Regions from separate parts of the Rhizobium sp. UFLA01-1127 genome, predicted to be linked through region 3. Evidence: predicted binding sites of a transcription regulator. Region 3 holds the regulator's gene; each other region holds the start of a gene.
The links. The regulator PhoB, encoded in region 3, activates phosphate uptake and scavenging genes when phosphate is short. The targets are predictions, from matches to a motif close to TGTCATNNANCTGTCAT.

Region 1: the regulator PhoB is predicted to act here: its motif matches at 6,407-6,423, upstream of Q4Q11_RS14785 (Orn/Lys/Arg family decarboxylase).
Region 2: the regulator PhoB is predicted to act here: its motif matches at 1,495-1,511, upstream of phnC (phosphonate ABC transporter ATP-binding protein).

The regions. Positions count from the first base shown of each region.
Region 1 covers NZ_JAUQTZ010000050.1:14,282-21,972, reverse strand. Annotated here, with positions in the region: gene Q4Q11_RS14845 (hypothetical protein) at 1-96, shown strand, start outside; gene Q4Q11_RS14840 (ferritin-like domain-containing protein) at 174-725, shown strand; gene Q4Q11_RS14835 (ribosome modulation factor) at 726-923, opposite strand; gene Q4Q11_RS14830 (DUF982 domain-containing protein) at 926-1,165, opposite strand; gene Q4Q11_RS14825 (response regulator) at 1,466-1,888, shown strand; gene Q4Q11_RS14820 (sigma-70 family RNA polymerase sigma factor) at 1,987-2,481, opposite strand; gene Q4Q11_RS14815 (NuoB/complex I 20 kDa subunit family protein) at 2,824-3,381, opposite strand; gene Q4Q11_RS14810 (oxidoreductase) at 3,555-3,878, shown strand; gene Q4Q11_RS14805 (hypothetical protein) at 4,007-4,216, shown strand; gene Q4Q11_RS14800 (DUF72 domain-containing protein) at 4,412-5,377, shown strand; gene Q4Q11_RS14795 (DUF2934 domain-containing protein) at 5,374-5,769, opposite strand; gene Q4Q11_RS14790 (DUF2442 domain-containing protein) at 5,890-6,240, opposite strand; gene Q4Q11_RS14785 (Orn/Lys/Arg family decarboxylase) at 6,468-7,691, shown strand, end outside.
Region 2 covers NZ_JAUQTZ010000094.1:13,438-21,128, reverse strand. Annotated here, with positions in the region: gene phnD (phosphonate ABC transporter substrate-binding protein) at 1-411, opposite strand, end outside; gene phnC (phosphonate ABC transporter ATP-binding protein) at 504-1,358, opposite strand; gene Q4Q11_RS21570 (pyridoxamine 5'-phosphate oxidase family protein) at 1,583-2,137, opposite strand; gene Q4Q11_RS21565 (DapH/DapD/GlmU-related protein) at 2,230-2,847, opposite strand; gene phnL (phosphonate C-P lyase system protein PhnL) at 2,844-3,551, opposite strand; gene phnK (phosphonate C-P lyase system protein PhnK) at 3,561-4,337, opposite strand; gene Q4Q11_RS21550 (alpha-D-ribose 1-methylphosphonate 5-phosphate C-P-lyase PhnJ) at 4,334-5,245, opposite strand; gene Q4Q11_RS21545 (carbon-phosphorus lyase complex subunit) at 5,242-6,351, opposite strand; gene phnH (phosphonate C-P lyase system protein PhnH) at 6,355-6,981, opposite strand; gene phnG (phosphonate C-P lyase system protein PhnG) at 6,981-7,457, opposite strand; gene phnF (phosphonate metabolism transcriptional regulator PhnF) at 7,559-7,691, shown strand, end outside.
Region 3 covers NZ_JAUQTZ010000055.1:2,617-10,307, forward strand. Annotated here, with positions in the region: gene argF (ornithine carbamoyltransferase) at 1-60, opposite strand, end outside; gene Q4Q11_RS15655 (aspartate aminotransferase family protein) at 229-1,428, opposite strand; gene Q4Q11_RS15660 (GcrA family cell cycle regulator) at 1,852-2,379, shown strand; gene phoB (phosphate regulon transcriptional regulator PhoB) at 2,527-3,210, opposite strand; gene phoU (phosphate signaling complex protein PhoU) at 3,242-3,955, opposite strand; gene pstB (phosphate ABC transporter ATP-binding protein PstB) at 4,008-4,823, opposite strand; gene pstA (phosphate ABC transporter permease PstA) at 4,838-6,139, opposite strand; gene pstC (phosphate ABC transporter permease subunit PstC) at 6,169-7,650, opposite strand.

The DNA of each region.
Region 1 (7,691 bases), on a different contig from region 3:
GTGCAGGAAATGAACGAAGCGCAACACAATATCGCCCTGCCGATTTTGGCCGAGAAAGGTCAGATCGATCTCAACGAACGGGAAAGCGCCGGCTGAAAGCCGCTGCAGAAGCACCGATACCCACCGGCGTTCGAGACCTGCCGAACAGTGACGGCCAGCCTATGGAGGATGATATGGCAGAGACAGAGATCCGCGACATGTTTGTCATCGGGCTTCGAAACGCCTATGCGATGGAAAATCAGGCATTGGGCATGATGAGGCCGCAGCTGTCGCGTTTGGAACATTATCCGGAGGTGGCTGCCAAACTTGAACGGCACATCGGCGAAACAGAAGTTCAGGTCAAGCGCCTCGAGCGTATCCTCGAGGACATGGATGAGAATTATCTGAATCTCAAGGATACGATCCTGTCGTTTGCCGGTCCGACGACGGTGATGAGCCATGCAAGCGTGGACGACAAGGTGCTGAAGGATGCGCTTACCGACTTCGCATTCGAAAACTACGAAATTGCCGCATACAAATCATTGATGACGATCGCCGACGCCGGGAACTTCGGCGACGCGAAGGATGCATTGCAAGAGACCCTGGCCGAGGAGCAGTCGATGGCGAAATGGCTGGACGACAATCTGCCGGCGGTCACGCGGAAATTCCTGCTGATGTGGGAAGGCGATGCACCCGCCGCGCGGCCAGATGATCCTAGATCGGCGCATGATGGCGATCACGCCTGATCAGTTCGGCGGATGACCGGGTCTATGCCGATCGCTGCGGATCTTCTGCGCATCCATAAATCCGTGCGCCCACTCGTCTCGGCGGTGATCGCCTTCCGGAAATGGGTTGTCGGCGCCGCTCGCCCCATTGGCAAAGGCACTCCTGCCGAGCTCATAGGCGTCACTTTCCGAAAGTCCATCGTCGTTGCGCGTCTTCATGGCTATGCCCACTCCGGCATCAAGCGTGCATCGCGGCAGGCATTCACGAAAGCCGTTCGGGACGCCTCGATTGGAATCCTGTGCGAGACGGCGGCAAAGCATTTCTCTCTGGCATCGGCGTAGGCGGAACCTCTTTCGCATGGCCATCGCCGCGACAGAAAATGGATCGCGTCTTCCGGCCCCTGGACCATGTGGCTGCTTCGGCCTCCGATCGAAAGGAGGACTGGTGCGGTCCAAAGCATTTTGAATTCCACATCAATGACTTCGTGCATCCGATCCTCCCATATCAGGGATGGCCTCGCCCTCCATGATCGAACGAGATAGGTGGTCGTTTGTTCCTGAAATCGCCCGATATCAGGCATGTTTTCACGAGGTTTTTTTGCAAGATCCGGAAACCTTTGCCGGCAAGGAATGTTTATGGCGGCACGCGGCAACCTCGGATCGGACAGACGAACTCTGCGCGATCATGGCTCGGATTGGGCCATGATCGCGCAATTCCGGCCGGCGCTCAGGTTACGCGGCTCACTTTCCGGCGGCCGGTTATGAACAATAAACTCAATCCGGATCGAGAAATGGACAACACAACGGCTCCTTACAGCGAGATGTTTGCGGGAAAGCGGCTCCTGGTGGTGGGAGGCGGCTACTTTCTCACCGACGAGGTGCGTCAAAAGCTGCATGAGCTCGGTGCGATCATAGTCGGTCCCGTCGCCGATCTCGAATACGTGGCCGATCTCATTGATAGGAAGGGCGCGGACGCAGCCATCCTTGATCTTGATCTTGCTGCGGATCGGGTATTTCCCCTTGTCGAGGGGCTCGAGGTGAAAAACATTCCTTACATCTTCGCCCTCGGCCGAGAGCCGATCGTTCCGAGCAGGCGGTTCACCGGCTTTGTACTGTGCAAAAAAGCGGTTGCTATCGAGCACATCGCCAAAGGATTGTTCAATATGTGGAAAAAGGACGTTTAAAGCATTTCCAGGAAAAGCGCGTAGCGGTTTTCCATCCGGAATGGGTGAAAACAAAGAGGTAGAGCATATTCGCGAGATTGCGCAATGGAAAGGGAGTGTCAAAGCCCTCTCTCGTCGAGGCGGGCCGCCAATTGCTGCCGAGCGCGATTGATCCGGCTCTTCACCGTGCCGATCGCACAACCGAATTTCTCTGCGGCGGCATCATAGGACTGTCCCTCTATGACCACATATTCAAGCATGACACGATAGGGCTCCGGCAAGAGGTTGCAGGCTTTTTCAAGCTCCTTTGCGCGGATGGTCCATTCTTGCGGCGGCGGGATGACGCCATCGCCCGAAATGCACTTCTTCGCACCTGGAGCCTCGCGCTTGGCAATGCGGAACTTCGTGCAGAACGTATTGCGCATGATCGTGAACAGCCACGATTTCAGCCGGGTACCCTGATCGAACTGGCTGAGATTGGCGAGTGCCTTCGTCAAGGTTTCTTGAACCAGATCATCGGCGTCGTTCGCGTTTCTGTGAAAGGTTCGTGCAAACGCGCGAAGGGCCGGAATAAGTTCTACAATTTCATTTTGCAGATCGGCTGTTCGAGGCATATCGGTCACAGCTTTTCTCCTTGGAAAACGGCGTAAAGGCGACATTCCCGGCTTTGGCTCGCAACGCCCGGTCCCGTCGGCTGTCACCAATGACATGGCACGGCGCCCGGCGCCTTTCGGACGTCGGACAAAACCACCGGTGATCTTGATGTGAGCAAACTTGCTGTTCGCTATGCGTTGCGATGGGTATTTCAGGAGCTTCGGGAGACCTTCAGATCTCACAAGCTCCTTCCATCTTTCAAGGGAACGGCCGCATCCTGCGCTTGTTCCATGAAAATCCAAATTATCATGTGAGGGTCGCGGCACGAAGATCGGAATGGAACAGTGCCGGTGGAATCTCGGCTATCGCTCGATAGTGCCGTTGCGGCGAATCTTGCGCTGGAGAAGCAGAATTCCATAAAGCAGAGCCTCCGCGGTCGGCGGGCAGCCAGGCACATAGATATCGATGGGAACGACTCGATCACAGCCGCGCACCACCGAATAGGAATAGTGATAATAACCGCCACCGTTGGCGCAGGAGCCCATCGAGATGACATAGCGCGGTTCGGGCATCTGGTCGTAGACCTTGCGCAGGGCCGGCGCCATCTTATTGCAAAGGGTGCCCGCGACGATCATGAGATCCGATTGCCTGGGGCTGGCCCTGGGCGCCGCGCCTGTACGCTCTACGTCATAGCGTGGCATGGACATCTGCATCATCTCGATGGCGCAGCAGGCAAGTCCAAACGTCATCCACATCAATGATCCTGTTCGCGCCCAGCTGACGAGCTCATCCGTGCTCGTGACGAGGAAGCCCTTGTCGGCGAGCTCGCTATTGATCGTCCCCATGAAGGGATCGCCGCCCGGAGCCTGACCGGGATGCTGAAAATCGCTGATGACAGAGCGGTCCTTGAAGGAAGACATGGTCCGATCTCCCGCGGAAAGATACTTCTAACTTCCGCCGGCCCGGCTTGTTCCGGCCATTTTGCGCGTGCCGGCCTGGAATTCTTCGCGACGACAAAAATCCGAAAATCCGGAAACAACCGCCCGATTGTCCAGTTTGAAGGCGGCAAACGGATGAAAGGAAATATCCCATGTTGTCCAAGATGATCGCAATCTGTGCCTTGTCGATCGGCATGGCCACCGCGGCCATGGCCCAGCAGTCAGGTTCCGGCGACACAGGCTCCGGCGGGTCGGGTAGCGGCAACGGTGCCGCGACAGGCTCGCAAAACAACGGCACCTCCAACGGAAACGGGGGCGCAAACAGCAACGGTTCGACCGGCACCAACGGCACTCCGAACACCGGTGGTCAATCGCAAGACTGCAACGCAATGAAAACCGGCAAGAATACAATGCAGAACAATAGCGCGCAAAACAGCCAGTCGGACGACAGCACGACGGCGAAGAATTGTCAGCATTAAAGAAAGCTTACAAGGCTCTTGAGCCCCGTCCGGCGTGCCGGGCGAGCGCACATCGCTGCCGGCAATATACCGCTGGACAACCCCGATCGCGGATTGCCGGCGGAGCGTGCCAATCGAGGAGTATCATCATGATGAACAGTGCCCTGGAACTCGCAAACGAATATCTTCGGCTGGGCGGCCACAGGCTTTTGGTAATGGACGATAATATCCTGTCGACCCAGAGTTGGGAGGCGGATCCGCCCGAAGCCGAAACCTTCTGGAAGCAGGAAATCGAGATTCTTGCGCCAAGGCAGCGCAGCGAGGTCATGTCATTCCTGCCTTCTATCAATGTCAGCTGACGCCATTCAGCCGGCACCGGTTTCTCGCCGCAGCCGTTAGAGCATGATGCCGAAAAGTGTGATCGGTTTTCGGACAACATCATGCTCTGCTTCTTTGTTTCCGGAGCGGATTCAGATTTCAGGCCGATCCGACCTAAAATCATCCGGTTCTAACCTCGAGCGGGAACAAGCCGATCCGAATCCGGTTGGGAATATATGGCAAAGACAGGAACAATCCGCATCGGCATATCCGGATGGACCTACGCGCCCTGGCGCGGTGTTTTCTATCCCAAGGACGTGACGCAGAAACGGGAACTCGCCTATGCCTCCAGGCAATTCCCATCCATCGAAATCAACGGTACCTTCTACAGCCTGCAACGTCCCGATACATTCGCGCGCTGGCGGGACGAGACACCGGATGATTTCGTCTTTGCGATCAAGGGCTCCCGCTACATAACGCACCTGCAAAGGCTTCGCGACATCGAATTGCCGCTTGCCAATTTCATGGCGTCGGGCCTGCTGCGCCTGGGACCCAAACTCGGACCGATCCTCTGGCAGTTTCCGCCGCGTCTGCGCTTCGAACCGGAGCTGTTTTCCGCCTTCATCGGCATGCTGCCAAAGAACACGGATGAGGCGTCAAGCCTCGCGAGACGCCACGACGCGCGACTGGACGGCCGCGACTGGCTCAAGACGGATGAGACGAGACCAATCCGCCATGCCTTTGAAATCCGCAACGAAAGCTTCGCGAACGCCGATTTCATCGAACTGCTGCGGGAGTATCGGATCGGCCTCGTATGCGCCGACAGCGTCGAATGGCCGCTGCTCATGGATGTCACCGCGGACTTCGTCTATTGCCGCCTGCACGGCTCGGAACAACTTTACGTCAGCGGCTATGACGACAAGGCTCTGGATGCGTGGGCGACGCGCATCGACGACTGGGCGCATGGACGCGAGCCCGCCAACGCCAATCGCGTCCTGAAACCCGCGAAAAGATCGCGAACCGGCCGTGACGTCTATGTTTATTTCGACAATGATGTGAAGGTGCGGGCACCCGCCGATGCGCGGCGGCTCAGCCAGCTTCTTGGGTTGCCCCAACAGGAACAAGCGTTATCTCATCGACCGCGCAAGAAACCGCACAGGCGGGATATATCCGAACAAGGGCACCAGCATCAACCAGGCTAGGAGCCGACGCGGGCTTCTTCGAGTTGACCCCAAGCAGGGTCCCAGGCCACACCTTCCGACAGTTCAACATAGATCGGCCGCATGTACTCGTCGGCCATTTTGTTGCGCGCCGCCCGAAAGGCATCAACAGGCTCCATTTCCTCGCCGGGAAAGACCGTGTCATCCTCTCCGGGCGGCGTCACCTTGCGAAGGAATCCCCGGATTTGATCGCCGGAGTGATAGAACTTGACGACAATGGAGTCCGGCGGCACCGCATCCTTGCGATATCGGTAGTAGGTTTCCATTTTCTCCTCCTGACATCGGCTGGCTGACACCGGGCCACGTCCGGCGCGCGCAGGGAACGCCTGCTCGATCGAACGGCCAACCGTATTGGTCGGCGTTTGTTCAGCCAATCGGTCTTATTCCGAACCGCTTTCGTCGGGCTTGGTTCCCCCCCGTATGATCGAGAGTCGCACAGGATCGTCCGCTCAATTGCCCCCAAAGGCTTGAACGGCATCGCCTCGCTCGGAAGCCTATCCGATTTTTTTCGGGCGACCACCTTTTGCACCGTTCGCACGGCTCGCGGCAATTTTCGCCGGTGACCGGGATTGTCCTCCACGGCGCTGAATGTCCATAAACGCCTTCGTCCCAAATATCCCGTTCATAAGGCCAGCGATCGAATAGTCCATATCGAGGCTTTCCCAGTGCAACCCGGTTTCCCCGAGAAGCTCCACCTCAGCCAGCTGCTGGATAGTAGCCTCTTGCATCCCTTCCAGAGACCGGGCGGGGAACATAAAGGATGCGCCGTTCGCAAATTCGACAATGACCCGCTCCGATGAACCGTCGGAGGGGCATAGGCGGAGTAACTTTGCCTGAAGCAGCACGCAGTTCTGCTCGGCAACCTCTGGCGCTGCGGTGAGTGAACCGAAATATGTGCTGGCCCGCAACTCCCGCGATAGTGCGCGCAAGCCGCCTTGTGCCACAACAACCGAGGTCACTCTTCACCGATGTCGCTGCCGGCGTCGACGCTGTTGCGGACATTGGATACTTTGTCACATCCATGTCATGAAATACGCCGACACGTCGTGCCTGATCAAGAGTGGGTACCCAAATGGATTATTTCAGACGTTTCAACTTTCTGTTCGCAACGCCAGCCTTTGACAGCGAGGATCTGGAGGGCGCCCGCTACAACCAGATTGTCGAGGAGATCGAGCGCTCCGGTTTCGAGGTCGTGCGCGCTCGTAATCTCGAAGATGCGGAGATCGCCGTGCAAACGGACGCTGCCATCGGCTGCATGCTGGTTGACTGGGGCAAGAAGGGGCTTGAAGGCAAGACGGCCGCTCTCATCAATCTGATGCGCCGGCGTGGCCTGGAATTCCCGATCATCCTTCTGATCCGCCGCAAACGCTTCGAAGACGTGCCGGTCGAAGTGCTCGATTTCATCGACGGCTATGTCTTCCTGTCCGAAGAAACGCCCGCCTTCATCGCCAAGAGCCTTATCAGCCGTCTCAAGCAATATGCCGAGACGCTGAAGACGCCGTTTTTCGGCGCGCTGGTCGATTATGCCGAAGAAGGCAACCAGCTCTGGACCTGCCCTGGCCACAATGGCGGCATCTTCTACAGCCGCAGCCCGATCGGCCGCGTATTCATGGAGCATCTGGGCGAAGCGGTATTCCGCGACGACCTCGACAATTCCGTGCTCGATCTCGGCGACCTTTTGACCCACGAAGGGCCAGCGCTCGCAGCACAGAAAGAGGCCGCCAAGATCTTCGGCGCCGAAAAGACCTATTTCGTCCTGAACGGCACTTCCACCTCCAACAAGGTCGCGCTCTCGGCGCTCGTCACCGACGGCGATCTCGTGCTGTTCGACCGCAACAATCACAAGGCCGCCCATCATGGCGCCTTGATGATCTCGGGCGGCATTCCGATCTATTTGCCGACCATACGCAACGTCTATGGCCTGATCGGTCCGATGGATTTCGCTGAAATGGACGAGGACGCGCTGCGCGAGCGCATCCGCACCCACCCGCTGGTGAAAGATCCGGAAGCCTACAAGAAGCCACGCCCGTTCCGTGTCGCCGTCGTGGAGCAATGCACCTATGACGGCACCATCCACAATGCCGAGATGATCCTCAAGCGCATCGGCCATTTGTGCGATTACATCCTCTTCGACGAGGCCTGGGCGGGCTTCATGAAATTTCATCCGCTCTATGCGGGGCGTTTCGCCATGGGCCTTGCCGATCTTGGTCCGGACGCGCCCGGTATCATCGCGACGCAATCCACCCACAAGCAGCTCGCAAGCTTCTCGCAGGCCTCGCAGATTCACATGAAGGAT
Region 2 (7,691 bases), on a different contig from region 3:
CTTGGCGTCCATGATCGTCTTGATGCCGGAGGACTTGAGGGCGAGGCCGATCGAGTAGTAGCCGGTCGAACCGTCGGTCTGCTGCGTGGTCAGTATCGGGGTAACGGCCTTCGGGTCCTTGATATATGTGGCCGCGTAGCCGGAAGCGCCGAGTTCTGCGAAGTCCAGCGTGCCGCCGAGCAGGCCCTGGATAACGCCGTCATAGTCGGCGGCCGGGAACAGCGAAACCTTTTCGAAGCCGAATTCCTTCTTCAGGTGATCGGCGAGGCAGGCGTAGTTGCGCAGGCGGTCGGCTTCGTTTTCGCCGCCGAGAATGCCGACGCGGAATTCCTTGAGGTCTGCAGCGTTGGCGGCAGCGCCAACTGCGAGCGCGACGAGCGCAGTAGCGGCAAAGAGTGCTTTCTTCAACATGGGTTCGTCTCCTGATTAACCGGTGTCCCCGGATGCCTTCGGTCTGGAAGAAATGCGCCCTTGACGCGGGCCTTCGATCGTGGCCATCCCTCTCAGAGGCCGGCCAGTGCCAGCGGTTGCGGGCCGGCGGATTCGGTTGCCGCGGCTTGCGCGGCCGGATCGGCAATGTTGATGGAGGTCGATGTCATGGTCTCGTCGATGCCGGCGCCGTCCTTGTCGGTGCCGTAGATTTCCTTGACGGCCGCTGCCGTCAGATCGGTCGGTTTGCCGTCGAAGACCACCTTGCCGGCCGCCATACCGACGATGCGTTCGCAATAGTTGCGGGCCGTGTCGAGCGTGTGCAGATTGGTGATGACGGTGATGCCTTCACGCTCGTTGATATCTCGCAGCGCGTCCATGACGATCTTGGCGTTCAGCGGATCGAGCGAGGCGATCGGCTCGTCGGCCAGCATCATCTTCGGCTGCTGCATCAGGGCGCGGGCAATGGCGACGCGCTGCTGCTGGCCGCCGGAAAGCGTGCCGGCCATCTGCAGGGCCGTCTGTTCTATGCCGAGGCGTTCCAGAGCGGCGATGGCTTCGATGCGCTCCTCGCGGCTGAAGACGGAAAGCAGGCTCATCGCCGTCGAGCGCTGGTTGAGCCGGCCAAGCATGACATTGGTAAGCACGTCTAGACGCGGAACGAGGTTGAACTGCTGAAAGATCATGGCGCAGTCGCGCTGCCAGCTGCGCAGCGCGCGGCCCCTGAGCTTCGACACTTCGATGCCGGAGAAATGGATGGAGCCGGAGCTCGGATCGGCAAGGCGGTTGATCATGCGCAGAAGGGTGGACTTGCCGGCGCCGGAGCGGCCGATGATGCCCACCATCTGCCCCTGCGGTATGTCCAACGTCACGGAATCGACAGCGAGCTTGTTTCCAAACCGGCGTGAGACGTTCCTGAGTTCGAACATAGTGCTTCCCTTTCGCGGCTGCCGGGCTGCAGAAATTTCAGCGGTACCGGTGCTAAGAATGGGCGCATGCCCCTGCCTCGAAGGGAGTTTCGAGGGGGCTGGCGCCAACCACAAGGCAACCGATTAGTCCCGCTTCATGAAGCTCCAATGTCAGTTTTATGTAACTGCTGTTACAATTCTCCTCGTTTTTGCAAGGTTAGCCGGCTGAGAGCTTTCCGTGAAATTTAGCCGTCAAACATGCCCGTTGGCAGGCCATCGATGCTGAAGCTATTCTTCTCGCGACGGTATTCCTCAATGCCGTCAGGACCCTTGGCTTTGGCCCATTGATCGAGACTTGGCCTCTCGCCTTCATAGGAAAAGAGCGGCACGCCGAAACCGCAGGACGTCTGTACGAGATCGAGGTCCAGCCGCACGATCTGCCGCGCACCGAGCGGCTCTTCGCCTGCATAGTGATCGCGCAGCAATTCACCATATTCCGGCGACGATCGATGGATGATGCGGCCGCGGCCATAGAGGCGCAGGATCATCGGCGGCCCTTCGACCGAGCAGAACATGATGGTCAGCCGGCCATCGGCCTTCATGTGGGCTGAAGTCTCGTTGCCGCTGCCGGTGCGGTCGAGGTAGATGGCCGCGTTCGGGGAGATGATGCGCAGGCACAGCGTTTCGCGCGGCGAAACATTGACGCGGGAATCCGATGTCGCCGATGCCGTGAAGAAGATGTGCTGCCGCGCGATGAAATCGCGCAGCCGGTCGTCGATGCTGGAAAACTGCTTTGCCATAAAGAGGCCTCCCTTAACCTGAGCTAGACGGATCGCCTGAGGCTGAAACGCACGCGGGTCTCGTGCAAGCCCGGCTTGGGCGGAAAGCGTCCTCAGGCGGCGTAGCGATCCAAGAAATCTTCCGCGGACAGAGCGCGGAAGTCGGCAAGCGCCGTGCGCAGGCGGTCATGATCCCAATCCCACCATGAAAGCTTGTCCATGCGCGCGCCGATCTCGGCGGCGAAGCGTTCACGGATCAGCTTGGCCGGCACGCCGCCGACGATCGTGTAAGGCTCGACGTCCTTGGAGACGACCGCGCCCGCGCCGATGACGGCGCCATTGCCGACCTTGACGCCGGGCAGGATGGTGGCGCCGTGGCCGATCCAGACATCATGGCCGATGACGACGCGATGGTCGCGCCGCCAGGTGAAGAAATCAGTCTCCATATCGGCGTCCGGCCAATAGTCGGCGGCTCGATAGGTGAAGTGATGCAGCGTGGCGCGCCATGTCGGGTGATTGGTGGCGTTGATGCGCACCGCCGCGGCGATGTTGACGAATTTGCCGATCGTCGCGCACCAGACTGCGCCATCCTGCATGATGTAGGAATAATCGCCGATCTCGGTTTCATCGATGCGGCAGCGGTCGGAGACTTCGGTATAGCGGCCGAGCGTCGAGTTGCTGACGCTCGCCGAAGGGCTGATGAAGGGCGTTTCGCCCAATTTGCGGCTCATGCGGCTGCCTTCCGCGGCGAGAATTGCGAAACGTCGAGAATGCGGCTGCCGACGGCCTCGCGCACCTCTTCGTCATGGAAGATGCCGAGAAGCGCGACGCCCGCCTGCTTCTTCTGCTCGATCATATCGACGACGACGGCCCGGTTGCGGGCATCGAGCGAAGCCGTGGGCTCGTCGAGCAGCAGGACGGCGTGGTCGGTGATGAAGCCGCGGGCGATGTTGACGCGCTGCTGCTCGCCGCCGGAGAAGGTCGCGGGCGGCAGCTGCCAGAGCTCCTGCGGCAGGTTCAGCTGCGCCAGCAGTTCTGCAGCCTTGTCACGAGCCTCGGCCACGGTCACGCCGCGGGCCAGCAGCGGCTCGGCGACGACGTCGATGGCGGCGACGCGCGGCACGGTGCGCAGGAACTGGCTGACATAGCCCATGGTCTGGCGACGGACGTCGAGCACGGTGCGCGGATCGGCGGTGGCGAGATCGACGATTTTCTCCCTGTGCATGACGAGGATCTGGCCGCTGTCGACGGCATAATTGCCGTAGATCATCTTCAGCAGCGAACTCTTGCCGATGCCGGACGGGCCGCCGAGCACGACGCATTCGCCCGCAGCGACCGAGAAGGAGACATCGGCGACGACGGGCAGACGAATGCCGTCGCGCAGATGCATGGTGAAGCTCTTGAAGACTTCGGAAACGACGAGTGGGGTTGCCATGTTTGTTCCTCAGACCTGCAGGATCGAAGAGACCAGCAGTTGCGTATAGGGTTCGCGCGGGTCGTCGAGCACGCGGTCGGTCAAACCGTGTTCGATTACCTGTCCGTCTTTCATCACCATCATGCGATGCGACAGAAGCCGGGCAACCGCGAGGTCGTGCGTGACGATGATGGCCGAAAGGCCGAGATCGTTGACGAGGCCGCGCACCAGATCGAGCAGGCGAGCCTGCACGGACACGTCGAGGCCGCCGGTAGGCTCGTCCATGAAGACCAGGCGAGGGCCGGTCACCAAGTTGCGGGCGATCTGCAGACGCTGGCGCATGCCGCCGGAGAAGGCGCGCGGCTGGTCGTCGATACGATCGGCATCGATCTCCACGCGCTCCAGCCAATCGATGGCCGTGTTGCGGATGTTGCCATAGTGGCGATTGCCGATCGCCATCAGCCGCTCGCCGACATTGGCACCGGCAGACACCGTCATCCGCAGGCCGTCAGCCGGGTTCTGATGCACGAAGCCCCAGTCGGTGCGCATCAGGAAGCGGCGCTCCGCCTCGTTCATGCGGAAGAGATCGCGATAGCTCTCGTCGCGCATGTGATATTCGACGCTGCCCGTCGTCGGCAGCAGCCGCGTCGAAATGCAGTTGAGCAGCGTCGTCTTGCCGGATCCGGATTCGCCGACGATAGCAAGCACTTCGCCGGGCCAGAGTTCGAAGGACACGTCGCGGCAGCCGATGCGGCTGCCGTAGAACTTCGAGATGTCCTTGACCTTTAGAAGCGGTAAGTCACTCATTCGGCAGCCTCCTTGCCACCAGGCAGTCCACCGGATGCGAGCCCATTCGACGCCAGCATTGCGCCCACATGACCGTGAGCACGACGGTCTTCGCAGAAGTCGGTATCGGAGCAGACGAACATGCGTCCGCCCTTGTCGTCGAGGATCACCTCGTCAAGATAGACCTGCTCGGCGCCGCAAAGAGCGCAGGGCTTGTCGAAGCGCTGCACTTCGAACGGATGGTCCTCGAAATCGAGGCTGACCACCTCGGTGTAGGGCGGTACGGCATAGATACGCTTCTCACGGCCGGCGCCGAAAAGCTGCAGCGCGTCGGAGAGATGCATTTTCGGATTATCGAACTTCGGCGTCGGCGAGGGGTCCATCACATAGCGGCCGGCGACCTTCACCGGATAGGCATAGGTGGTGGCGATGCGGCCGTTGCGGGCGATGTCCTCGTAAAGCTTCACATGCATGAGGCCGTATTCCTCGAGCGCATGCATCTTGCGCGTTTCGGTCTCGCGCGGCTCCAGGAAGCGTAAGGGTTCCGGGATCGGCACCTGATAGACCAGCACCTGGTTGGGGCCGAGCTTGGCCTCCGGGATGCGGTGGCGCGTCTGGATGATGGTCGCCTCCTCCGTGCGGGTGGTGACCGCGACATTGGCGACCTTCTGGAAGAAGGCGCGGATGGAAACGGCATTGGTCGTATCGTCGGCGCCCTGGTCGATGACCTTCAGCACATCCTGCGGGCCGATGATGGCGGCTGTCAGCTGCACGCCGCCAGTGCCCCAGCCATAAGGCATCGGCATTTCGCGCGATGCGAAGGGTACCTGATAACCGGGAATGGCGATCGCCTTCAGGATGGCGCGGCGGATCATCCGCTTAGTCTGTTCGTCGAGATAGGCGAAGTTGTAGGTGGCGAGTTCGGTCATTCGGCTGCCTCCGTCATGGGGTCCATGCCGCGATCGCGAGCGGCCTCGAAATCACGGCGCATGCGCCGCACCAGGTCGAGCTCGGCCTGGAAATCGACATAGTGCGGCAGCTTCAGATGTTCGACGAAGCCGGTCGCCTGCACGTTGTCGGAATGGGAAATGACGAATTCCTCGTCCTGAGCCGGCGCAACGATGTCTTCGCCGAGCTCTTCGGCGCGCAGCGCACGGTCGACCAGAGACATGGCCATGGCCTTGCGTTCGCTCTGGCCGAAGACCAGGCCGTAGCCACGCGTGAACTGTGGCGGCGCCTTGGCCGAACCCTTGAACTGGTTGACCATCTGGCATTCGGTCACCTGGATGCGGCCGAGCGAGACGGAGAAACCGAGTTCCGGCACGTCGAATTCGACCTCCACTTCGCCGATGCGGATTTCGCCGGTGAAGGGATGGGTGCGGCCGTAGCCGCGCTGGGTCGAATAGCCGAGCGCCAGCAGGAAGCCTTCATCGCCGCGGGCGAGCGCCTGAAGGCGAAGATCGCGGGTCATCGGAAATTCCAAGGGTTCGCGCGTGAGGTCGCCGATCTCGTGGTCGACCGGCATGACACCGTCGCCTTCGATCAGGCCTTCCTGATCGAGGATTTCGGAAACGCGCATGATGCGGCCCTGTTCGGCGGGTCGCTGCATCGGCTCGTCAACCGGTTCGTCGGCCAAAAGGCTCGGGTCGAGCAGGCGGTGGGTGTAGTCGAAGGTCGGGCCGAGAAGCTGGCCGCCGGGCAAGTCCTTGTAGGTGGCGGAGATGCGGCGCTCGATCTTCATCGCCGCCGTGTCGAGCGGCTGGGAATAGCCGAAGCGCGGCAGCGTCGTACGGTAGGCTCTGAGCAGGAAGATCGCCTCGATCATGTCGCCGCGTGCCTGACGGACGGCGAGTGCGGCCAGCGTACGGTCATAAAGCGAGGCTTCGGCCATGACGCGGTCGACAGCGAGCGCGAGCTGTGCCACGATCTGGTCGATGCCGACGGCCGGCAGCGAACGGTCGCCGCGGCGACGGTCGGCCAGCAGCCGGTGAGCATTGGCGATGGCGGCTTCGCCGCCCTTTACGGCAACATACATATGTCACATCTCCGTTGCGGTGATCTTGGTGGTGCGCGGCAGGCAGAGGAATTGCCGGTCCGCCGTCAGAACGAGATCGACGCCGCGCGGGAAGAGCGCGCGATTGTCGTTCCAGATGCGTAGGAGCGCATCCGGCAGCCCGATCGGAGCGATCATGGTGACATCCTCGATTCCGGGGCCGGAAAGCGCCAGCTCCTTGCCGCCTTCCAGTTTTTCGATCTCCAGGATGATGGTCGTCGAACGATCGGGATATTCCTGGGTTCCGATGCCGAACTGGCTGAAGGAGGAAAGCGCCATGCCAGCTTCGATGAAGGCGAAATGCGCCTCCAGCCGCTCCGAGATCACGGGGGCTCCGGTGTGGAAGGCCAGCCATTCCGGAAGGCTCGATCTTACGAGGCTGTTGGAGAGCCACACCGGCGTGTCGTGGTCGCAAAGGGTAAGCGCGAGGGCGCCGGCCGCGATACCGAGCGGCGCCGGCGGCACGATATCGACCGTGACGGTCTGCAGCGTTCCCGGACGCGCCATGGCATCCATCGTCATCTTGAAGACGCTCTGTGCGTCGAAGACCGGGTCGCTGAAGCCGCCGGTCAGAGCTTCGTTGCCGAAGGTCGGGGTGCTGAACAGGCTCATCAATCTTCTCCGCGAACCATGGTGAAGAAATCGACACGGGTCGCCGCCGTCTCTTCGGCGCGCTTGCGGTCATAGCCGGCAATGCGCTGGACGACCGGCTGCAGGACCGCCTTCTCGACGAAGTCTCTTGTCGCCGCTTGCTGCCAAAGCGCGTCGAAGATGGCCGAAAGTCGGGCCTTTTCCCGGTCCGTCCCGAGCGCATGCGAATGACCGATCGTGCCGGATGCCAGACGGATGGTGGCGCGCGTTACCGTGACTTCACCGAGGTTGAAGGGGGAGCCGCCACCGCCGATGCGGCCGCGCACCATGACGAGCCCGGTCTCGGGTCCGCGCACCGGCTGTGCCGCCGGCTTGCTCGGCAAGGCTTCCCAGGCTGCCTCAAGCTCGTCGCGCTCCGCCTGCGCCAGAAGATCGGCGACCCGCTTGCGCTCTCGACGCTCCTGTGCGGCCGCTTCCTGCCTTTGTGCTGAATTCATCGCGTCTTCCCTTAAATGTCTATTGATATAGACAACCATACAAGATAGTTTTATATCTATTAGCGAGTCGTGACAAGCGTGTGACAGGGCGAGTGGCCGAAATGGCGGGGCAGAAGATACAGAGACAGACGGGCGTGGCGCTCTGGCGGCAGATTGCCGACCGTATTCGCACGTCCATCAATCACGGCGATTTCGATGAGACGGGCATGGTGCCGCCGGAAACGACGCTGGCGC
Region 3 (7,691 bases):
GTGACGCAGATCGGCAGCCGGAACGGCAGAGAGGTCGAGAAAGTGTTTCGGAGAAGCCATGTCCTTACCTGTGCTCCAGAAAAAACAATAACGCCCGCGTGGGGCACGCATAAGCCCTTAAATCGGCATCGATTTTAGGAAAGCTTATGCGATTCCTAAATGTTACTGCGTCCTTTGCGCGTCGCCCGACGCGCGGCGCAGTAATCGCCCCATCTACGGGCGTTGAGTTCAAGCCGATTTCTTGGCGCGGGCAGAGCGCGCGCGCTCCGCGGCACGTTCCAGGCGGGCAAGACCTTCGCGCGCTTCTTCAGCGGTCACCACCAGCGGCGGCAGCAGGCGGATGACATTGTCGCCGGCCGGAACGCCAAGCAGATGCTCGGCGCGGATCGCCTGCAGTAGGTCCGCCTGCGGAATGGCCGCCTTGACGCCGAGCATCAGCCCTTCGCCGCGAACGTCTTCGATGATATCTGGAAAACGATCCTTGAGCGAGGCGAGCCCCTGGCGGAAAACCAGCGCGACATCGCGCACATGCTGCAGGAAGCCTTCGGCAAGCACGATGTCGAGAACGGCATTGCCGACCGCCATGGCGAGCGGATTGCCGCCATAGGTCGACCCATGCGTGCCCGCCTTCATGCCCGAAGCGGCTTCCGCCGTCGCAAGGCAGGCGCCGAGCGGGAAACCGCCGCCGATACCCTTGGCAACGGCCATGATGTCAGGCTCGATACCGGCCCATTCATAAGCAAAGAGCTTGCCCGTACGGCCGACGCCGCATTGCACTTCATCGAGGATCAACAGCAGGCCGTGCTCGTCGCAGATCTGGCGCAGTCCGCGCAGGAATTCGTTGGTGGCCGGGCGGATGCCGCCCTCGCCCTGTACTGGCTCGATCAGGATCGCGGCCGTCGCCTCGGTGATCGCGGCACGCACGGCATCGAGATCGCCGAACTGCACCTGATCGAAGCCCGGCGCCTTCGGGCCGAAGCCCTCGATGTACTTTTCCTGACCGCCGGCGGCGATCGTCGCGATGGTGCGGCCGTGGAAGGCGCCCTCGAAGGTGATGATGTGGAACTTTTCGGGATGCCCCTTGGCGAATTGATAGCGCCGCGCCGTCTTGATGGCGCATTCCAGTGCCTCGGCACCGGAGTTGGTGAAAAATACCTTGTCGGCGAAGGTCGCCTCCGTCAGCCGCTTCGACAGCTTCTCCTGACCGGGCACTTCGTAGAGGTTGGACAGATGCCAGACCTTATCGGCCTGTGCCTTCAGCTCCGCGACGAGATGGGGATGCGCATGGCCGAGAGAATTGACGGCAACGCCGGCTGCGAAATCGAGGTAGCGTTCGCCATTTTCGGTAACCAGCCAGACGCCCTCGCCTCGCTCAAACCGCAGCGGAGCGCGCAGATAGGTGTCATAAAGCGGCGTGGTCTCGGCCATGGCCATATCTCCTGATCACAACTTTAAGGACCGATCGCTTCCATTTGATGAAACAGGCCCGAAAAAATCAAAAATGCCGCCTTGCGGCGGCTCGGGCACTATTGATGTTTTGCACCGCGATGTCAACAAAACTGGCGTTTAGCAGGTGCGAGAAAGCGCTTGCGGGCAAAAGAGATGGGTTCGGCGGCGGCTATTGCAGAAATGCCACGCCGGGACAGCAAGTTGGGGAAAACCTCGAAATCGATTCCTCAAGATTCCCGCGACTCTTGTCACGGAGTCAGCCTCACACTAGGTTAAAAAGCAATTGCTAGACTGCATGCGGCGGAACTAGTCACCACAATTTTAGAGCGTTTCGCGCCTCGTTTCCATGCGAGGCAATGGTGAGGGATTCTGCCATCGGAAACGCGACAGCGGAGACAGGGCATGAATTGGACAGACGAACGCGTCGAGAAGCTGAAAAAGCTATGGTCCGAAGGGTTGAGCGCCAGCCAGATCGCTGCGCAGCTTGGCGGAGTGAGCCGTAATGCCGTTATCGGCAAGGTACACCGCCTCAACCTTCCCGGCCGAGCGAAGGCAGGCGGCACGACAACCGCGGCGCGCACGCCGAAGCGCAGCGCCACAGCTCCTCGCGCCACGAGCTACGGATCGCGCGTTGCCACCCGCACCGTAATCACCCGCCAGCAGGGTGCAACCATGCTGAAGGAAGAGATCGAGGTTGATTCCGTCAACGAAATCCAATATCGCCCGGCTGCAAACGTCGTCGTTCCGATCTCCCGCCGGCTTGGCTTGACGGAGCTGACGGAACGCACCTGCAAGTGGCCAGTCGGCGATCCGCTGAAGGACGATTTCCACTTCTGCGGCAATGACAGCCCGGATTCGTCGCCTTACTGCACCTATCACCAGCGCATGGCATACCAGCCGGTGCATGATCGCCGCCGAAACAACGGTTAAGCGTCACATTGTGCAGCAGATTTAAAGCGCTACAGCGACCTTTGCGCGCCACATATGGTGCGCGGCGCTGCAAATGAGAAACGGGCCACTCGAGGCCCGTTTTTCTATTTCCGCCGCTATGTAGTGATGCCCGAGCGGCCTTGCCGCTCAGGCTTCCATGGAATAGCCCGCGCCGCGAACGGTGCGGATGACATCCTGCATATTGGAGAAATTGAGCGCCTTGCGCAGGCGGCCGACATGAACGTCGACAGTGCGTTCGTCGACGTAGATATCGTGGCCCCAGACACCGTCGAGCAACTGTGAGCGCGAGAAGACGCGGCCCGGCGAGGACATCAGGAATTCCAGCAGGCGGAATTCCGTCGGCCCCAGCCGCACTTCGCGGCTCTTGCGGTGGACACGGTGAGTTTCGCGGTCCAGCTCGATATCGCCGCAACGCAACACCGTGGAGAGAACCTCCGGGCGGGCACGGCGCAGCATCGCCTTGACGCGAGCCATCAGCTCCGGCGTCGAGAACGGCTTGACGACGTAGTCGTCCGCGCCGGTGGAAAGGCCACGCACGCGCTCGCTTTCCTCGCCGCGGGCGGTCAGCATGATGATCGGCAGGCGCTCGGTCTCCGGCCGCATGCGCAGCCGGCGGCAGAGCTCGATACCGGACACGCCGGGGAGCATCCAGTCGAGGATCAGGAGATCGGGGATGCGCTCCTGGAGACGCAGCTCGGCCTCATCGCCTCTGAGGATCGTATCTACCTCGAAGCCTTCAGCCTCGAGATTGTAGCGCAGCAGAACGCTGAGCGCTTCCTCGTCTTCTACAACAGCAACTCTCGGAACCATGCGCCTATGGTCTCCTTTCTTCGCTTCCAAATTATTCCGTCACCGCGCCGACGGTGTTGGCGGTATCATCCTTCGGGCGCTCGCCTTCCGGCTGAGCACCAGTCGCCATGTAATAGATCGTCTCGGCGATGTTGGTGGCATGGTCGCCGATGCGCTCGATGTTCTTGGCGCAGAAGAGAAGATGCGTGCAGGTGGTGATGTTGCGCGGATCTTCCATCATGTAGGTCAGCATCTCGCGGAAGAGCGAGGTATACATGGCGTCGATTTCCTCGTCGCGTTCGCGGATCGACACGGCCTTGTCCGGCGAGCGGGTGGCGTAAACGTCCAGAACTTCCTTGAGCTGGCTCAATGCCAGTTCGGAGAGATGCTCGATGCCGCGGGCAAGACGGCGGGGGACGCCGGTGCCCTGTACGGCAATGACGCGCTTTGCAGTGTTCTTGCCGAGATCGCCGACGCGCTCCAGATCGGAGGCGATGCGGATCGAGCCCATGATTTCGCGAAGGTCGGCGGCCATCGGCTGACGGCGGGCGATCGTGACGATCGCCTTGTCGCCGACTTCGCGCTCGGCATGGTCGAGAACCACATCGTCGGAGATGACCTTCTGGGCCAGGGCCGCGTCGCTGTTGACCAGGGCGCGTACGCTGTCGCTGACCATCTGCTCGGCCAGGCCGCCCATTTCCGCAATGCGGCGCGTCAGGAACTTCAGGTCTTCGTCGTAGGCTGAGAGAATGTGAGTGGAGACCATTTTTTCTATCCTCAAAGTGAACTGTGTGAAAGGAGCCGCGCGCCTGACATCATCAACCAAAACGGCCCATGATGTAATCCTGCGTGCGGAAATCGTCGGGATTGGTGAACATCTTATCGGTGTCGTTCTCCTCGACCAGATGGCCGAGGTGGAACATTGCGGTGCGTTGCGAGACGCGGGCTGCCTGCTGCATGGAGTGCGTCACGATGACGATGGTGAAATTCTCCCGCAGCTCGTGAATGAGATCCTCGACCTTGGCGGTCGCGATCGGATCGAGCGCCGAGCACGGCTCGTCCATCAGGATGACCTCCGGGCTGACCGCGACGGCGCGGGCTATGCACAGGCGCTGCTGCTGACCGCCGGACAGGCTCGTGCCGGCATCATGGAGCCGATCCTTGACCTCACCCCAGAGACCGGCCTTCTGCAGGCTGGTTTCGACGATATGCTCGAGATCGGCCTTGGAGCGATGCAGGCCATGGATGCGCGGGCCGTAGGCGACGTTCTCGTAGATCGACTTTGGAAACGGGTTGGGTTTCTGGAAGACCATGCCGACGCGGGCACGCAATTCCACGACATCGATGCTATTGTCGTAGACGTCCTGATCGTCGAGCGTGATCTTGCCGGTGACGCGGCATGTCTCGATCGTATCGTTCATGCGGTTGAGGCAGCGCAGGAAGGTGGACTTGCCGCAGCCGGACGGGCCGATGAGAGCCGTGACCGTATTGGCGCGTATCTTCAGATTGACGTCGAAGAGCGCGCGCTTGTCGCCATAGAAGACCGAAACATCCTGGCCGATCATCTTGTAGGGGATCGTCGTCATCTTCCTGGTCAATGCTCTTTCGCTTGCGGCTTCGGTCATCATGTTCATCTTACGACCCTCCCTTACCAGCGCCGTTCGAAGCGCCGGCGCAGCAGGATGGCGCCGATGTTCATCGCGACGAGGAAGAAGAGCAGCACGATGATGGCGCCGGACGTCCTTTCGACGAAGGCACGCTCGGCTTCGTTCGCCCACATGTAGATCTGCACGGGCAGCGCCGTCGAAGGATCGAGCGGCGATGCTGGATAATTGGCGACGAAGGCGACCATGCCGATCAAGAGCAGCGGCGCCGTCTCGCCGAGCGCATGGGCAAGCCCGAGGATCGTGCCCGTCAGAATGCCGGGCATCGCAAGCGGCAGGACGTGATGGAAAACCATCTGCATGCGCGAGGCGCCAAGGCCGAGCGCAGCACTACGGATCGACGGCGGCACTGCCCGCAGCGCCGAGCGCGTCGCGATGATGATCATCGGCAGCGTCATCAGGCTCAATACGAGACCGCCGACCAGCGAAGCCGAGCGCGGCAGGCCCATCGTGTTGATGAAGACCGAGAGGCCCAGGAGACCGTAGACGATCGAGGGCACGGCGGCGAGATTGTTGATGTTGACCTCGATCAGATCCGTCAGCCGGTTCTTCGGCGCGAACTCCTCCAGATAAATCGAGGCGGCGACGCCGATGGGCAAGGCGAGCACGAGCACGGTCAGCATCAGATAGAGCGAGCCGATCAGCGCGACACCGAGCCCCGCAGCTTCCGGCCGGCTCGAATTTCCGGACAGAAAGAAGCCGCTGTTGAAGGCCTTATATAACGCGCCGCTATCGCTGAGCCGTTTCATCCACGCGACCTGGCGGTCGGATACCTTACGGTCCTTCTCACTGACGGTCAGATCGATCTGTCCCTTGCTGGCGGAATCGATGTTGGCGCTGGCCAGGAAGGTGACGTTCTCCGTCGTTCCGATGATCGACGGATTGGCGGCGACCCGGTCGCGAAGCACGATCCTGGCGCCGTCCGATACCATGGCGATCGCTTCACGAACGAGCGCGTGATTGGCGGGATCAATGCCGAGCGCCTTCACCAGCCCTTCTCGCACCAGCACCTGATAATTGGCTGCTATCAGGACCTTCGGATCGCTGCCGCGCCTGCCCGCCGGGTCGATCGTCTTCTCCGCGAATTCGATCGGCAGGGTGATCGACGTCTGCACGAAGGCTGTATAGCCGTTGCCGACCACGGTCGAGACCAGGATAACAAGGAACACAAGACCGAAGATGACGGCTGTGAAGCCGTAGGCGCGAAAGCGGCGCTCGGCGGCATAGCGCCGTCTGATGCCGATATCGCGGCGCATAAACGCACCCGGCGTGAGCCCGCGAGGCATATTCGGCGCTGAGGAGGATACGACGTCGCTCATTCGTATTGCTCCCTGTATCGGCGGACGATGTAGAGCGCATAGACGTTGAGGCACAGGGTCAGGCAGAACAGCGTGATGCCGAGCGCGAAGGCGACGAGTGTCTGCGGCGAGGTGAACTCAAGATCCCCGGTCAGCTGGTTGACGATCTTCACCGTGACGGTGGTCATCGGCTCGAAGGGATCGAGCTGCATGCGCGCCGCTACGCCTGCGGCCAGCACAACGATCATGGTTTCGCCGACGGCCCTCGACGCGGTCATCAGCAGCGCGCCGACGATGCCCGGAAGGGCAGCCGGCAGCAGCACGCGCTTGACCGTCTCGGACCGCGTGGCGCCAAGGCCGAGCGAGCCGTCGCGAAGCGAGCGCGGCACGGCCGTGATGATGTCGTCCGATAGCGAAGAGACGTAAGGAATGAGCATCACTCCCATGACGAAGCCGGCCGTCAAAACGCTCTGCGCCTCGATGAAGCTTCTATAGCTTCCGGTCATCAAGCCATGGATCTCGGCGGAGATATCTCTCAGAAACGGTCCGACGGTCACGAGGGCGAAAAAGCCGTAGACGATCGTGGGAATGCCGGCCAGAACCTCCAGCATCGGCTTGGCGACGGAGCGAACGCGTGCGGAAGCATATTCGGCCATGTAGATCGCCGCGAACAGGCCGATGGGGACGGCGAAGAGCATGGCCACGAGGCCGATATAGATCGTTCCCGCCAGCAGCGGAATCAGGCCGAAGGTGCCCGAGGTCTGTGACCCCGCGCCGGCAAAGCGCGGATCCCAGACGGTTCCGAAGAAGAATTCGTCGGCAGGCACCATGCTGAAGAAGCGCGCCGCTTCCGAAAGCATCGAAACGACGATCCCCACCGTCGTCAACACGGCGATGGAGGAGGCGATGATCAATGCGCCGAGAATGATCTGTTCGACACGGTTGCGGGCACGAAAACGCGGTGCGATGGCACGAAGGCCGCAGACCGCGCAGAGCAGCGAAACGACGATCGCCGCCGCCGACATCACCATCCGGCCGATTTCACGCATGCTGTTATACTTGTTGGCGGCGTCGATCATGTAGCCCGTGGGGCGAACGGCGAGGGGAACGCCTTTTTGCGCCAGCAGCAGTTGAAGATCGGCCTTGCCGCCATCGACATCGGCAAGCTCCCGGCCATCCAGCATGCGCATGCCATGGGCGATGCTGCGCACCATGCCGTAGCTGAGATTGAGTTCGGCCGGTGGCAGAGCCTGAACCTCTTCAGGAAAGGATTTGGTCACCAGGCGATCGATGACGATGGGGCTGGCGATCAGCCAGACACAGACGAGCGTCAAAGCCGGAAGCACCGCCCATATGGCGGCATAGGCGCCGTGGTAGCCGAGCCGGGAATGCATGGCCGAGGACCTGCCGCCCGACAGCGCAGCCGCCCTCACCCGCCCCAGCACGAAAGCAAAGGCGCCGATGACCGACAGGCAAAGCAGCAGCAGCGATACACTCATTCCCATTCCCCGGCGAACGCCGGCGCGGCACCAAGCCGCGC